DNA from 2 places in the Pseudomonas sp. NPDC090233 genome. Region 2 is predicted to be linked to the other one. Evidence: riboswitches for the same ligand, from Rfam matches in the RefSeq annotation. Region 2 holds a riboswitch; the other holds the start of a gene.
What was found. A riboswitch is a leader RNA that binds a small molecule or an ion and turns the genes downstream of it on or off. The one in region 2 is predicted to bind thiamine pyrophosphate.
Positions count from the first base shown of each region.

Region 1: it holds a riboswitch for thiamine pyrophosphate, as region 2 does, so the genes downstream of both, thiC (phosphomethylpyrimidine synthase ThiC) here and ACIQUF_RS03740 (TenA family protein) in region 2, are expected to answer to the same signal.

Region 1 covers NZ_JBIVYQ010000006.1:384,086-387,565, forward strand. The annotation lists gene ACIQUF_RS18985 (TolC family outer membrane protein) at 1-980, opposite strand, end outside; TPP riboswitch at 1,143-1,249, shown strand; gene thiC (phosphomethylpyrimidine synthase ThiC) at 1,404-3,284, shown strand; gene cytX (putative hydroxymethylpyrimidine transporter CytX) at 3,363-3,480, shown strand, end outside.
Region 2 covers NZ_JBIVYQ010000001.1:821,228-824,707, reverse strand. The annotation lists gene ACIQUF_RS03750 (BCCT family transporter) at 1-45, opposite strand, end outside; gene tenA (thiaminase II) at 221-892, opposite strand; gene ACIQUF_RS03740 (TenA family protein) at 895-1,542, opposite strand; TPP riboswitch at 1,622-1,735, opposite strand; gene ACIQUF_RS03735 (EAL domain-containing protein) at 1,897-3,480, shown strand, end outside.

The DNA of each region.
Region 1 (3,480 bases), on a different contig from region 2:
CCGCCGCTGTAGATCGGGATATTCAGCTGCAGGCCGATGCTGGTCTGTTCCACGTCACCGCTGTAGCGCACGCCCAGCTGCGAGGGGTTGCTGAAACCCAGGTTGTCGTTGTCGCCTTTTTGGTACTTGGCCACCGCATCCAGCGTCGGCGCGTGGCCGGCCTTGCGCTGGCGCAGGGTTTCTTCGGCGGCACTGACGGCGTAATTGGTCGCCAGCAGGTTGAGGTTCTGCCGGCCGGCGGTCTCGACCCAGGCCTTGGCATCGTTGGGCGTGGGCACCTGGATCGGCAGGGTATGGACTACGCCCTGAATCGAAGCGTATTCGCGGTTGGTCAGGGTTACCAGTGCTTCGAAGGCATCCTGTACCTGGCGCTCGGCGATGATCCGGTTGGCCCTGGCTGTGTCGTAGCTGGCCTGGGACTGCAGCACGTCGGTCTTGTCCGACAGGCCCACGTCAAAACGTTCGTTGGACTGGTCGAGTTGGCGCTTGAAGGCGGCTTCCTCGGCCTTGGTCGCAGCCAGGTTGTCCTGGGCGCGGAGCACTGCGAAGTAGTTTTGCGCGGTCTGCAGTATCAGGTTCTGCTCGGTGGCCGACAGCTCCAGCGCCGCTTGCTCATTGACCGCCTCAGCCGCCTGCAACTGGAACCAGCGGTCGGCACGGAACACCGGCTGGGCCAGGGTGGCGCTCCAGGAGTTGCCGCTGCGGTTGGAGGTGATCGACGGTTCGTCGAGTTTGGTCCGGGTATTCTGCATCTCGGCACCGGCCGACAGGTTCGGCAACAGGCCGGCGCGGGCCTGGGGCACCACTTCGCGGCGGGCGCCATAATCGGCGCGTGCGGCCGCAAGATCGGCGTTGTTGTCGACCGCTTCCTGGTAGACGCTGACCAGGTCGGTTTTGACTGTTGTGGGCACATCCGCTGCCCAGACCACTCCGTTGGACGCACAAGACACGGCTATCGCCAGTGAGAGTTTGCGCAGCATAGAGGCAATCCTTGTACGAAATTATAATTTCTGAACTGTTGAGTATCGAAAGATGGGCCAGTGTAAGGCCGAGCGCAGTCGGCAACAATCGCCGCGTGCGCCTTTCATCATCGCTACCATTTACCCGCTTGGCTTTGCCGACCACTCCAGTCTAGACTGCGCATGTTCTTGTCGGGGTGCCTTGAAGCAAAGGCTGAGATCGCATAGGTGCGGATCCCGTTGAACCTGATCAGGTTAGCGCCTGCGTAGGGAACAAGATTGCTCGCCTTCCCGGGGAGCCTCTTGTGCAAGGTCCGGGAATGTCTCAGCTGCTTGCGGCTCATGGCACCTCGTCCTCGCACTGCACTCGTCTACGAGTGCGTCCGCCTCTTTCAGGTTCACCCCGACATTCCGCCCGCTTGGAAGCCGTCTGGAGAGCCTGTGATGACCAAACAAGAAAAAACGATCAACCTCAGTGAGTCGGCGCAAGTCGATCAGCAGTCCGTGCAACCGTTTCCGCGTTCGCGCAAGGTCTATGTCGAAGGTTCGCGCCCGGACATCCGCGTGCCGATGCGCGAAATCAGCCTGCACGACACCCCCACCGACTTCGGCGGCGAAAGCAACGCCCCGGTGCTGGTGTATGACACGTCCGGCCCGTACACCGACCCGAACGTCATCATCGACGTACGCAAAGGCCTGGCCGATGTTCGGTCCGCCTGGATCGACGCGCGTGGCGACACCGAGCGCCTGGGCGGCCTGAGCTCGAACTTTGGCCAGCAGCGCCTGAACGATGCCGAGCTTGCCAAGCTGCGCTTCAACCACGTGCGCAACCCGCGCCGCGCCAAGGCCGGCGCCAACGTCTCGCAGATGCACTACGCCCGCCAGGGCATCATCACCGCCGAGATGGAATACGTTGCCATCCGCGAGAACATGAAGCTGCAGGAGGCGCGCGCCGCAGGTTTGCTCAACCAGCAGCACGCCGGCCACAGCTTCGGCGCCAACATCCCGAAAGAGATCACCGCCGAGTTCGTGCGCGAAGAAATCGCCCGCGGCCGCGCGATCATCCCGGCCAACATCAACCACACGGAGCTGGAGCCGATGATCATCGGCCGCAACTTCCTGGTGAAGATCAACGGCAACATCGGCAACAGCGCCCTGGGCTCCTCGATCGAGGAAGAAGTGGCCAAGCTGACCTGGGGCATTCGCTGGGGCTCGGACACGGTCATGGACCTGTCCACCGGCAAGCACATCCACGAAACCCGCGAGTGGATCATCCGCAACTCGCCGGTGCCGATCGGCACTGTGCCGATCTACCAGGCCCTGGAGAAGGTCAACGGCGTGGCCGAGGACCTGACCTGGGAGCTGTTCCGCGACACCCTGATCGAACAGGCCGAGCAGGGCGTGGACTATTTCACCATCCATGCCGGTGTGCTGCTGCGCTACGTGCCGCTGACCGCCAAGCGGGTCACCGGCATTGTCAGCCGGGGCGGTTCGATCATGGCCAAGTGGTGCCTGGCGCACCACCAGGAAAACTTCCTGTACACGCATTTCGATGAGATCTGCGAAATCATGAAGGCCTACGACGTCAGCTTCTCGCTGGGTGACGGCCTGCGTCCGGGCTCGATCGCCGACGCCAACGATGCGGCGCAGTTCGGCGAACTGGAAACCCTCGGCGAGCTGACCAAGATCGCCTGGAAGCACGACGTTCAGTGCATGATCGAAGGCCCGGGCCATGTGCCGATGCAGTTGATCAAAGAGAACATGGACAAGCAGCTGGAGTGCTGCGACGAGGCGCCGTTCTACACCCTCGGCCCGCTGACCACCGACATTGCCCCCGGTTACGACCACATCACCTCGGGTATCGGCGCGGCGATGATCGGCTGGTTCGGCTGCGCCATGCTCTGTTACGTCACGCCGAAAGAACACTTGGGCCTGCCGAACAAGGATGACGTCAAGACCGGCATCATCACCTACAAGATCGCCGCGCATGCCGCCGACCTTGCCAAGGGCCACCCCGGTGCGCAGATCCGTGACAACGCCTTGTCCAAGGCGCGGTTCGAGTTCCGTTGGGAAGACCAGTTCAACCTCGGCCTGGACCCGGACACTGCACGCGCCTTCCACGACGAGACCCTGCCGAAGGAATCGGCCAAGGTCGCGCACTTCTGCTCGATGTGCGGGCCGAAGTTCTGCTCGATGAAGATCACCCAGGAAGTGCGTGAGTACGCCGCCAGGATCGAGACCGTGGACGTTTCGGTCGAGCAAGGCATGCGCGAGCAGGCCGAGCGGTTCCGCCAGGAAGGCAGCCAGCTGTATCACAAGGTGTAAGGCACTTCACAACCTCTGTGGGAGCTTGCTCCCACAGAGGGACCGGTATCTATCCCAACATTTGCGGCGATAAGCACAATGACAACCCCCAGCCACTTCTCCCCTGACCACCCGGTCCCCACCACCCAGCGCCCGTTCGGCGGCCGCGACCTGTTCTCGCTGTGGTTCTCCCTCGGCATCGGCCTGATGGTCCTGC
Region 2 (3,480 bases):
GGTGACGCCGAGCGCCGGTGTTTCAACGTTCTCTTGCGTTGCCATCAATGGGCCCTTTTCGGTTTTGCTGCAGGCTTTTGTAGTTGTAATTGCTAGCGATGCCTACTCAAAAACCGGGGACGGCCCAAGAGAGGCCGTTTGATTATCCAGTGCCCGAAACGACGACCCCTATTCCAGGACCGTCCTGCTACATCCAATGCGCGACCTGTCGGTCACGTATCTACCTGGCAGGCGTTACCACGCCCTCAAACCCCATTTGCCAAAAGTCGGCTTCCAACCGCGAGGCCTGGCCAAAGACTGCTGCCAGCTCAACGAACCGCTGCTCGGTCATGCTCCGCGCGGCCAGTTCATCCAGGTGCTTGCGTGCTGCCGCGGCAACGCCCTGGTAGCCTTCACCGGCATACTCGCCTATCCATTCCCGGTACGGGTGATTGCTCAGATCACCGATCCGCTCCGCCAGCGTGCGGCCAATTTCGGCGTAGCCGATCACGCACGGCGCTAACGCCACATGCAGTTCCAGCAGATCGCCCGCAGCGCCGCAATCGAGTACATAGCGGGTGTAGGCGACCGTGGCCTGATGCTCCGGCGCCGCCTCGATATCGGCCTGCGTCAGCCCCCAACGAGCGCACAGGCGCAGGTGCAGTTCGGTCTCGTCAAGGATCGCCGCCAGGCCGGCCTGGGCAGCGCGGATGTCGGCTGGCAGGCGGCTCTTATAGGCAGCCAGCGCCCAGGCGCGGGCGAACTGGATGAGGAACAGGTAGTCCTGCACCAGGTAGGTCCGGAAGGCTTCCTCGCTCAGGGTGCCCTCACCCATCTGCCGGACGAAGTCGTGGTCCACATAGCTGGACCACTGCGCGGCGGTGGCGGCCTTCAGGCGCTCGAAGATATCCATGCTCAAGCCTCCTCGTCGTAGATGGCGTCGAAGAAGGCCAGCTCCAGGGCCACGGTACGCGCATAGAAATCGCGGCTCAGTTCTGCTTCCTGCGGCCCTACCCGGTCGAGTTCGGATTGCAGGAAGGCGACAAATTCGGCAAACGCCGGGTTGTCGTGCAGGGTAATCCACTCTGCGTGCACGAAATTGGCCGGCAGCGGTTTGGCGGCCCGCGTCGCCCAGTCCAGGTACAGACCCTCCGCTACGTTCAATACCGCCAGCGCAGCTGCATAGGAGCGGGTGGCCGCCGCCTCGCGCATGATCGCCTTGAAGCCCGCTGTGGGCAGCGTGTCCTCAGGTCCCATACGCTGCTCTGGACTTACGTCCAGTGCCTCGAAGGCGCGCAGGAAATAGGTGTTTTCATCGCTGGAAATCATCCCGGCGAAGCGGCCGAACCGCAGCCGAGCCTCGAAGGTGTCGGCAGTGGCGATGGCGGCGCCCAACAAGGTCAGGAAGCTGTCGAGAAAACGATGGTCCTGGACCAGGTAGCGGACCATGATCGGGTCCGCCACGCTGCCGTCGCAGAGCTCGGAGACGAAGCGGTGGCCGACGGCAGCCGACCAGGTCGGTTGGTTCTGTTGGCGCAGGGTTTCGGTGAAGCGTTCGGTCATGATGCTGCCCTCCATTGGGGTGACAGCGAGACCGTTATGTTGGGGCATGAAGCGGCCTCGCAATGAGGCCGGCAAAAAGGCAGGTCGGCAGTCCCATCCCTTCGCCGGCATGATCCGGATCAGGTTCTAAGGGTCACCGCGCTGCGATGCCAGCGGTCTCTCAGCCCGTTGCCGGACTCCCCTTGGTGGGGTGCAGGTATACAGCAGCTGAACAGCGTTTGTCACGAGGTAGCCCCCCACAAATGGCCCTGCACGCTGCGGCTCGGAAAAATAAAGGCATTTAGCCACCAGTCATGAACCTGTCATCTGCCTGTCGTATTTTTCGACCATCACCCAGGGTCGGGAATGCCAGCTGTGATACGCCGTTTTCTCTCGTCTGCAGGCCTGTTACGCCTGTTGATACTGGTGCTCTGCGCAGCCACCCTGACGTTCCTCTGGGGGCTGCACTTTACTCAGAAGGGAGCCGCGCGCCAGGATGCACTGTCGGCGAAGGCCGCCGAACACCTGAACCTCGCAAGCATCGTCGGCGAAAGCCTGCGACAGTTGGTCGACCGCGCCCAGGCCGTAGGCCGGGTTACCCAGGACGACATGAAAGTGCTGCGCCAGGGCAACCTGAGCCTGGCACGGCTGCTGGCCGAAGACCCGGTATTCAAACGCATGAGCCTTTATGACCGGAACGGGCGGCTGCTGTCGGCAAGCCATGGCGATGAAGCCCCAGAGCTGCCGGAGGACTGGCTGCAGCAGCTCAAACTGCATGTCGCCCATTACGGTTTCAAACCGTTCCTGCCTCGCATCACCCCAACGCTTACACCGACCGCCATGCCGAACTGGCGCCTGCCCTTCCTCTTGCCGTTGACCAACCTGCCCGGCCGCGAAATCGACAACATCCTCGTGGTACAACTCGATATCGGCTACCTCGCCGTGCTGTTCCAGCACATCGACCTGGGCACTACCGGGTTGATGCGCCTGTTACAGGATGACGGCCAGGAACGCCTGCGTATCGACACCAGTGGCGTGGTCGTGGCCGGTGATGAATTCGAGCCTGGCCTGCCGACGCCGGGCAGCGAGTCCGGGCTACTGGTCCAGTACGCCGCCGGCAACCCCTTCCAGAGCCTCTACCGGCGCATCGACGAGCGCGGCTTCAGCATCATCGTCAGCCAACGCTATGACGAGATTCTCGCCCCCACGGCCCTGGCCTATTCTCGCCAGTTCTGGCTGAACCTGAGCATGACCCTGATGATCCTCGTCAGCCTGGCCTGGACCCTGCGTCTGTTAGGCAAGCGCCAGGAGGCTTTCAGCGCCCTGGAGCACGCGCAGCAGGTCAATCAGCAGTTGATCGTGCGCCTGGAGGACGAACACCGGCGCAGCAGCCACGCCGCCGCCACCGACCACCTCAGCGGCCTGCACAACCGCCGCCAGTTCGTCGAGGTGGCAGGTCAGGCACTGACACGCCAACGTGGCAAACGCCGGCTGATGGCGATCCTGTTCATCGACATGGACCGCTTCAAGTCGATCAACGATTCGCTTGGGCACAAGATCGGCGATCTGCTGCTGCAGGCCGTGGCTGGGCGTATTCAGCGCCTGCTCGAACCGGGCGACGAGGCTTCACGCTTTGGGGGCGACGAATTCGTCGTGCTGCTGGCGGGCGAGCGCAGTGAAGCGCAGATCAACAGCTGGGTGCACAACCTGGTGCAGAAGCTCTCGGCCACCTATGCCCTGGACGGCCAGGAGGTCAACACCAGCCCCAGCGTCGGCGTCAGCATCTGCCCGCGCGACGGCCAGGATATCGACAGCCTGATCCGCTGCGCCGATGCCGCCATGTATTCGGCCAAGCAGGCCGGGCGCGCCCAATACCGCTTCTTCGACCCGTCGCTCAACCTTGCCGACATCCAGGCCTTCACCCTCGAACAGGCCTTCGGCAGCGCCCTGGCCGAGCGC